2 linked regions of the Rhodopirellula baltica SH 1 genome follow. The protein of the gene in region 1 interacts with the protein of each later gene in a pairwise test. Links are inferred from orthologs where the notes say so. Each region holds a gene or a part of one and is shown on either strand. Other genes may lie near its edges.

The links.
Region 2: the proteins of rho (region 1) and nusG interact in binary tests that used the Escherichia coli proteins (3 or more experiments, as listed by UniProt). The link is inferred for Rhodopirellula baltica SH 1 from one-to-one orthologs.

Annotation. Positions count from the first base shown.
Region 1 is NC_005027.1:2,568,783-2,571,991, reverse strand. Bases 1-2,885 are described here. They hold rho (transcription termination factor Rho), read left to right. Parts: upstream 1-676; coding sequence 677-2,095; downstream 2,096-2,885. Other genes in these bases: RB_RS10030 (ATP-binding protein), read left to right, coding at 2,708-2,885; ribH (6,7-dimethyl-8-ribityllumazine synthase), read left to right, coding at 2,154-2,621; RB_RS10045 (DNA-3-methyladenine glycosylase family protein), read left to right, coding at 1-365. Also shown: more of RB_RS10030, read left to right, coding at 2,886-3,209. UniProt on the Escherichia coli protein: Facilitates transcription termination by a mechanism that involves Rho binding to the nascent RNA, activation of Rho's RNA-dependent ATPase activity, and release of the mRNA from the DNA template.
Region 2 is NC_005027.1:4,218,098-4,221,312, forward strand. The notes cover bases 251-3,141. They hold nusG (transcription termination/antitermination protein NusG), read left to right. Parts: upstream 251-1,302; coding sequence 1,303-1,980; downstream 1,981-3,141. Other genes in these bases: tuf (elongation factor Tu), read left to right, coding at 251-583; secE (preprotein translocase subunit SecE), read left to right, coding at 848-1,306; rplK (50S ribosomal protein L11), read left to right, coding at 2,129-2,554; msrB (peptide-methionine (R)-S-oxide reductase MsrB), read right to left, coding at 2,595-3,141. Also shown: more of tuf, read left to right, coding at 1-250; more of msrB, read right to left, coding at 3,142-3,179. UniProt on the Escherichia coli protein: Part of the processive rRNA transcription and antitermination complex (rrnTAC). The complex forms an RNA-chaperone ring around the RNA exit tunnel of RNA polymerase (RNAP).

The sequences.
Region 1 (3,209 bases):
AGCATCGCTATCTGAATCAGTTGGCCGCTGACATCGTGGACGGCCGTTTTGTGCTCGATCGACTTCCTGGTATGTCAGACCAAGAGGCTCGGGATCAGCTGACGGCGCGACTGGGGATCGGCCGTTGGAGTGCGGAGGTTTACCTGATGTCCGCACTGAACCGTCCCGACATTCTTCCTTTTGGCGACCTGGGACTGCTCAAGGGAGTCGAGGAATTGGACGGCGGCCAGTACGACGACTTCGATGCCATTATCCAGAGGGCGGACCGGTGGCGTCCTTACCGGTCAATGGCGACGCGATTGGTTTGGGCTTTGTACCTGGACAACCGTGGACTTCTGAACCTAAACGACGGTTCCAATGTCTAACGAGACGTGGCGATGCCGACCACGGATACGGGCTAAAACCTCCGCCAAGTCGCCTAAGGCACACAAATGACCGAAGCCGTTGCTCTGTGGTGATTGTGACGCCATCTTCACAGCCCCCTCATAATTACGCCTGACAGGGGGCATGCATTCGTTTAAACTATGAACTGTGACGTTGGCATCCAACGTTGCACCCCTCCCGGATGGCTCTCATCCGTCCTCCTCTCTTTTCATCCTACCGATTTGGTTCTCTCCTCATGGAACCTTCCTCCACGCCGGGTCCGGCGCGCAATGCTCGTCGTAGCAATCGCCGTATGCGCCACCCAGACAAAGATGTCGATAAACGTGTTCGCGAATTAGACGCTGAACGCGATCCGCTTTCGTTGCCCGAAGAAATTGTCAGCGAAGTGACGCGTGCTGGCGGTCGAGTCGGCATTCCAGCAAAAGATCAATCGCCCAAGCAAGCGTTGAATATCAACGATTTGCAAAAGCTTGAGCATGACGAGTTGTTGGCTCTTGCCGAAACCGAAGGGCTGCAAGAGATCGCGGCGCTTCCTCGACAAGAGCTCGTCTTCCGTCTGCTGAAAGCGAGAATGAGCGCGAACGGTTTGATGTACGGCGAAGGCACGCTTGAAATCTTGCCCGATGGGTTTGGTTTCTTGCGCAGCGCTCAGTATCACTACCTTTCGTGTCCCGATGACATCTATGTGTCACCCAGCCAAATCCGACGTTTCGGACTGCACACCGGGTCGCATGTCGCCGGGCAGATTCGTCCGCCAAAAGAAAACGAACGCTACTTCGCTCTGCTGCGAATCGAAGCGATCAATCACGCGGATCCGATGCAGCGACAACGGCAGAAACCGTTTGACGATCTGACGCCGCTGCATCCGCGCACTCGCATCGTGACCGAACACGACTCGCAAGAACTCAGCACGCGGGTGGTGGATCTCTTCACGCCGATCGGATTTGGTCAACGTGGTTTGATTGTCAGCCCGCCTCGTGCCGGTAAAACCATGTTGATGCAAAGTCTCGCGCGTGGAGTGCTGAACAACTATCCCGATGCCTATGTCGTGGTTCTGTTGATCGATGAACGTCCCGAAGAGGTGACGGACATGGAACGTGAGATCCAATCGCCGCAGTGCGAAGTGATCAGCAGTACTTTTGACGAGCCTCCGGCGCGACACATTCAAGTCGCTCAGATGGTGGTCGAAAAAGCCAAGCGAATGGTCGAATCGGGAACCGACGTTGTTATCTTCCTGGATTCGATCACCCGCCTTGCGCGAGCTTTCAACAGCGACAGTGATTCCGCAACCGGCAAGCTGCTGACAGGCGGCTTGGACGCGGGAGCAATGCAAAAGCCGAAATCGATTTTCGGCTCCGCACGTAAAGTCGAAGAAGGCGGTTCGCTGACGATTTTGGCAACCGCGTTGGTCGACACCGGCAGCCGCATGGACGATGTGATCTTTGAAGAATTCAAGGGCACCGGCAACTTGGAAATCGTTCTGGATCAAGACTTGGTGGCCCGCCGTGTTTGGCCCGCGATCGACCTGACTCGCAGTGGAACACGTCGCGAAGAGATGTTGCTCGATCAAGAAGAGCATCGCCGGATCGAAACTTTGCGTCGCGATTTGGCGGAGCATTCGCCAGTTGATTCCATGACGGAATTGATCAAACGCATGCGGAAAACTCAAAACAACGCGGAGTTTCTGATGAGCGTTCATCCTCAAGACTGAACGGACGCAGACTCAATTCGCCATCCTCCCAACTCCAATTCTTTCCCAGAGAATTTGAATGCCTTCCATTGATGGAACCACCGGTAACTTGCCCAGCGGACGCGTTGCGATCATCGCAAGCCGCTACAACGCGAACATTTGTGACTCGATGGTGCAGGCGGCTTTGCAATCGCTGAGCGACGCCGGCATCCCTGAAGACAAGCAATGGTTGATTCGTGTACCAGGTGCTTGGGAGTTGTGTTGGGCGGTGGAGCAAGCGTTTCAGCATGCTGACGTGATCGGTGCGATCACGCTCGGTTGCGTGATCAAAGGCGAAACCACTCACGACGAACACATCAATCGCGCCGTCAGTGACACGTTGATGGAGCAAGCGGTTCGAAGCGGTCGTCCGGTGGGCTTTGGTTTGCTGACATGCAATACCGTCGAACAGGCGATCCAGCGCAGCGGCGGAGCGGTGGGCAACAAAGGCCACGAGGCCGCTGATGCGATGCTGGAAATGCTGCGTTTGCAAACCAAAATGCGTTGAAATTCGTGGTTGATTGGAACGTGGGTGTGAGCCACCGCGAATCATACTGCGTTGACTGAAATCAACCGCTGCGATCGGAGCCGTGCATGACTCGTTTGTTCATCCAGTTCTACTGCGGCGTGCTACTGATCTTGATCAGTGCTTGGATCATTCAAGCCTACGTGTTTCGTGGGACTACAGAAGCACAGAATATTTCGGTGATTGAGAGCGCGCTCAGCGGTGGTGCACTGCTGGCTCGCGATGAAATCGCCGCGGGCGGTTTGCAAAACTTAGACGAAACGGTTGCCAAAGTTCAGGCTCGGTTCGATTACCCGGTCGCGGTGGTCGATCGTTCGCAGCGGAAGCTGTCGACGAGATTGTCACAGCGTCTCGACGATGGCGAAGCGGTGTTGTCTGGAGAGAGCATCGAAGTGGCGCTCACTGGAACATCGCTGCTCGTCGAACTTGGTCCGCTCCCGCGTTTTGCCGGCCCTCGACGCAGCGACATTCTTCTCGGTTTGGGAAGTGTGTTTTTGTTGGTCGCCATCGCCATCGCGATTTTAATGCGGCCAATCGCGAGTCAGCTTCGCAGTGTGGAGCGAACGGCGT
Region 2 (3,215 bases), 1.6 Mb from region 1 along the record:
TGAGCCTACCCGTGAAGACGACAAGCCATTCCTGATGGCGATCGAAGACGTCTTCTCGATCGAAGGTCGTGGTACGGTTGCTACCGGACGTATCGAGCGTGGTGTCGTGAAGGTCGGCGAAGAAGTTGAAATCATCGGCCTTGGTCCAAACTCGACCAAGACCACCTGCACCGGCGTTGAAATGTTCCGCAAGGAAATGAACGAAGGTCGTTCGGGCGACAACGTTGGTTGCTTGCTTCGTGGTGTTAAACGCGAAGACATCCAACGTGGTCAAGTTCTGGCAAAGCCAGGCAGCATCACGCCTCACACCAAGTTCGAAGCAGAAGTTTACTGCTTGAGCAAAGACGAAGGTGGCCGTCACACGCCATTCTTCAGCGGTTACCGTCCTCAGTTCTACTTCCGCACGACTGACGTCACCGGAACGGCCAACTTGGTCGGTGCCGACATGTGCATGCCTGGCGATAACGTCAAGGTTGAAGTTGAATTGCACAAGCCAATCGCAATGGATGACGGTGTTCGCTTCGCTATTCGCGAAGGCGGCCGTACCGTTGGTTCAGGCGTTGTGACCAAGATTCTCGAATAATCTGCGTTTGCAGAAAGTTGCTTGTAAGCGATAAGCTGGTAGCTGATAGCTAGTAGCTTATCGTTGTTTCAGGGGCGTAGCTCAATTGGCAGAGCACTGGTTTCCAAAACCAGCGGTTGTGAGTTCGACTCTCGCCGCCCCTGCTGTCCAGAATTCTGGTTTGCCCCCGCGATCAATAGGATGTGACCGCGGTAGAGGTCTGAGCAAACTGGCCCATGACCAATTTGGCTCAACACCAGAATCAATTCACGAAGGAGTCCACGGGTGTCCAAAGATCTAACCCAATCCGGCACGGCCGGCGCCGGAGGCAGTTCGCTGAGCAGCGAACTGTTCCATGCTGGTGTGTACAAAGCCAACCAAGGCCGGATCGTTCGCCAACTGACGGCCCTCGCCGTTTGGGTGATCGTTGCGTTGGGTTGCTGGCGTTTGTATTCGTTCCTGCCTTCGGCCATGGGAGAATCCTCCCTCGCCGCACGTGCTATCCCGGCCGCCTTGCTGGCTGCTGGCCTGTGGTTCGGATTCCGTGTCGTCAACTGGCCTCGATTCGCCGATTTCCTAATCGCCGTCGAAGCGGAAATGAACAAGGTGACTTGGCCAAGCAAGGATGAATTGATCCGGGCTTCCGTGGTCGTGATTTTCACTATCTTCTTCCTTGCCATCACATTGTTCCTGTTCGATGTTCTCTGGCAATTCATCTTTAACTTCATCGGGGTAACATCGTGAGTGATGAAGACGTGCAAGACGTCGACTCGCCAGAAACCGAAGCCTCTCCCGCCGCTTCGGAAGCTCCCGCGCCCCCGCCTCCGGCTCCCGTTGATCCCAACGCGCCGCCCAAACCAGAAGTGGACGATGAGTCCCCAATGGATTGGTACATCCTGAAAGTCGCGTTCAACCGCGAAGATTCCATCGCAGAAGCCCTTCGCAAGAAGGTTCGTATGGAAGACATGGGTGAATACTTCGGCGACATCGTGGTGCCTTCCGAGGACGTCGCCACATTCACCCGCGATGGAAAACGCCGCGTCAGCAAACGAAAACTGCTGCCCGGTTACATCATGGTGTACATGTCGATCAACGACGACACCTGGTTCCTCGTTCGTGAAGTCGGCGGGATCAGCGATTTCACCGGTTCGGCTGGAAAGCCCCAGCCGATGGAACCGGAAGACGTGGAGCGATTTATCAATCGTCCCGCCGTCGACGACGAAGACGAAACTCCGATCAAAACGGCGATTCCTTTCAAAGTCGGCGACCGCGTTCGTGTCAAAGAAGGCAACTTCGAAAACCAAGAAGGCGAAGTCGATGTGGTCGACGAAGCCAACGGCCGCGTGACGGTGATCATCAACATCTTCGGACGCAGCGTTCCGATGGAATTGGATCACTGGCAAGTAGAGCCTTTGTAAAAAACCGCTAGCTGCTAGCTATTAGCTGCTCGCGTTATTATCTTCACCCATCCCAACTTCAAACACCTCAGATTGCGTTGGCCTTCCAGCAGAACGCTGCACCTCAAGAGCTAACCGCTAATCGTTAATCGCTAAAAGCTGTTTACCCATGGCAAAACAAGTCACCGGCCAAGCCAAGTTCCAAGTCCCCGGCGGTCAAGCCACTCCTGCACCTCCTGTTGGTACATCGCTGGGTAAATACGGCGTGAACTTGGGACAATTCGTCCAACAGTTCAACGATCGCACCAAGGAATACAACGGCACGCCGATACCTGTGATCGTAACGGTTTACAACGACCGCAGCTTTGATTTCATCACAAAGAGCCCACCAGCGGCCTCGATGTTGATGCAATCAGCCGGCATCGCCAAAGGCAGCGGCGTCCCCAACAAGGACAAAGTTGCAACGGTCACCCGAGCACAATGCGAAGAGATCGCTCAAAAGAAGATGGAAGATCTCAATGCTCGCGACATCGATCAAGCGACTCGCATGATCGAAGGCACCGCTCGCAGCATGGGCATCATCGTCGACGGCTGATCGACGACCACGATCGTCCCGACTTTTCATCGGGACTCGACTATTTCTTGCTTTCGGACTTTGCCTCGACGAATTTCATCGAGGCACTGTTCATGCAAAATCGTTTGCCGCTTGGCGCGGGGCCATCATCGAATAGATGCCCCAGGTGAGCCTTGCAGCGTTTGCAATGAACTTCCGTTCGCGGATAGATCATCTTGTAGTCCGTCTGATACCCGACGGCATCTTTCTCAATCGGCAAGTAGAAGCTCGGCCACCCTGTTCCTGACTTGAACTTGGTCTTGCTATCAAACAGTGGCTTGTCACAGACGATGCAGTGATACTCGCCCGTCTTCTTGTTGTTCCAGTACGCATTGCTGAACGCAGGTTCGGTCGCTGCATTCTGAGTCACGTCGTATTGAATCCGGTTCAGGCGACGACGTAACTCGGCCTTTGTCGCCGGAACGTAGTCCTCTTCCGAAGATTCATCCGCACGCTTTTCCTGGGTGACCTCAAGCGGCGATGCACTTCCACGGGAGCGAGACTCGTCGGCTCGTAAAGCCAGTCCACCTAGTAGGAGACCACTCGCACTGAGCACGCTCAACGAGATTGTCCGAAACGAACGAGAGTGTCGTGAATAAATTTGCATCGCGTCGTCTCCAAGATCAGTCCGTGTACCAAAAGC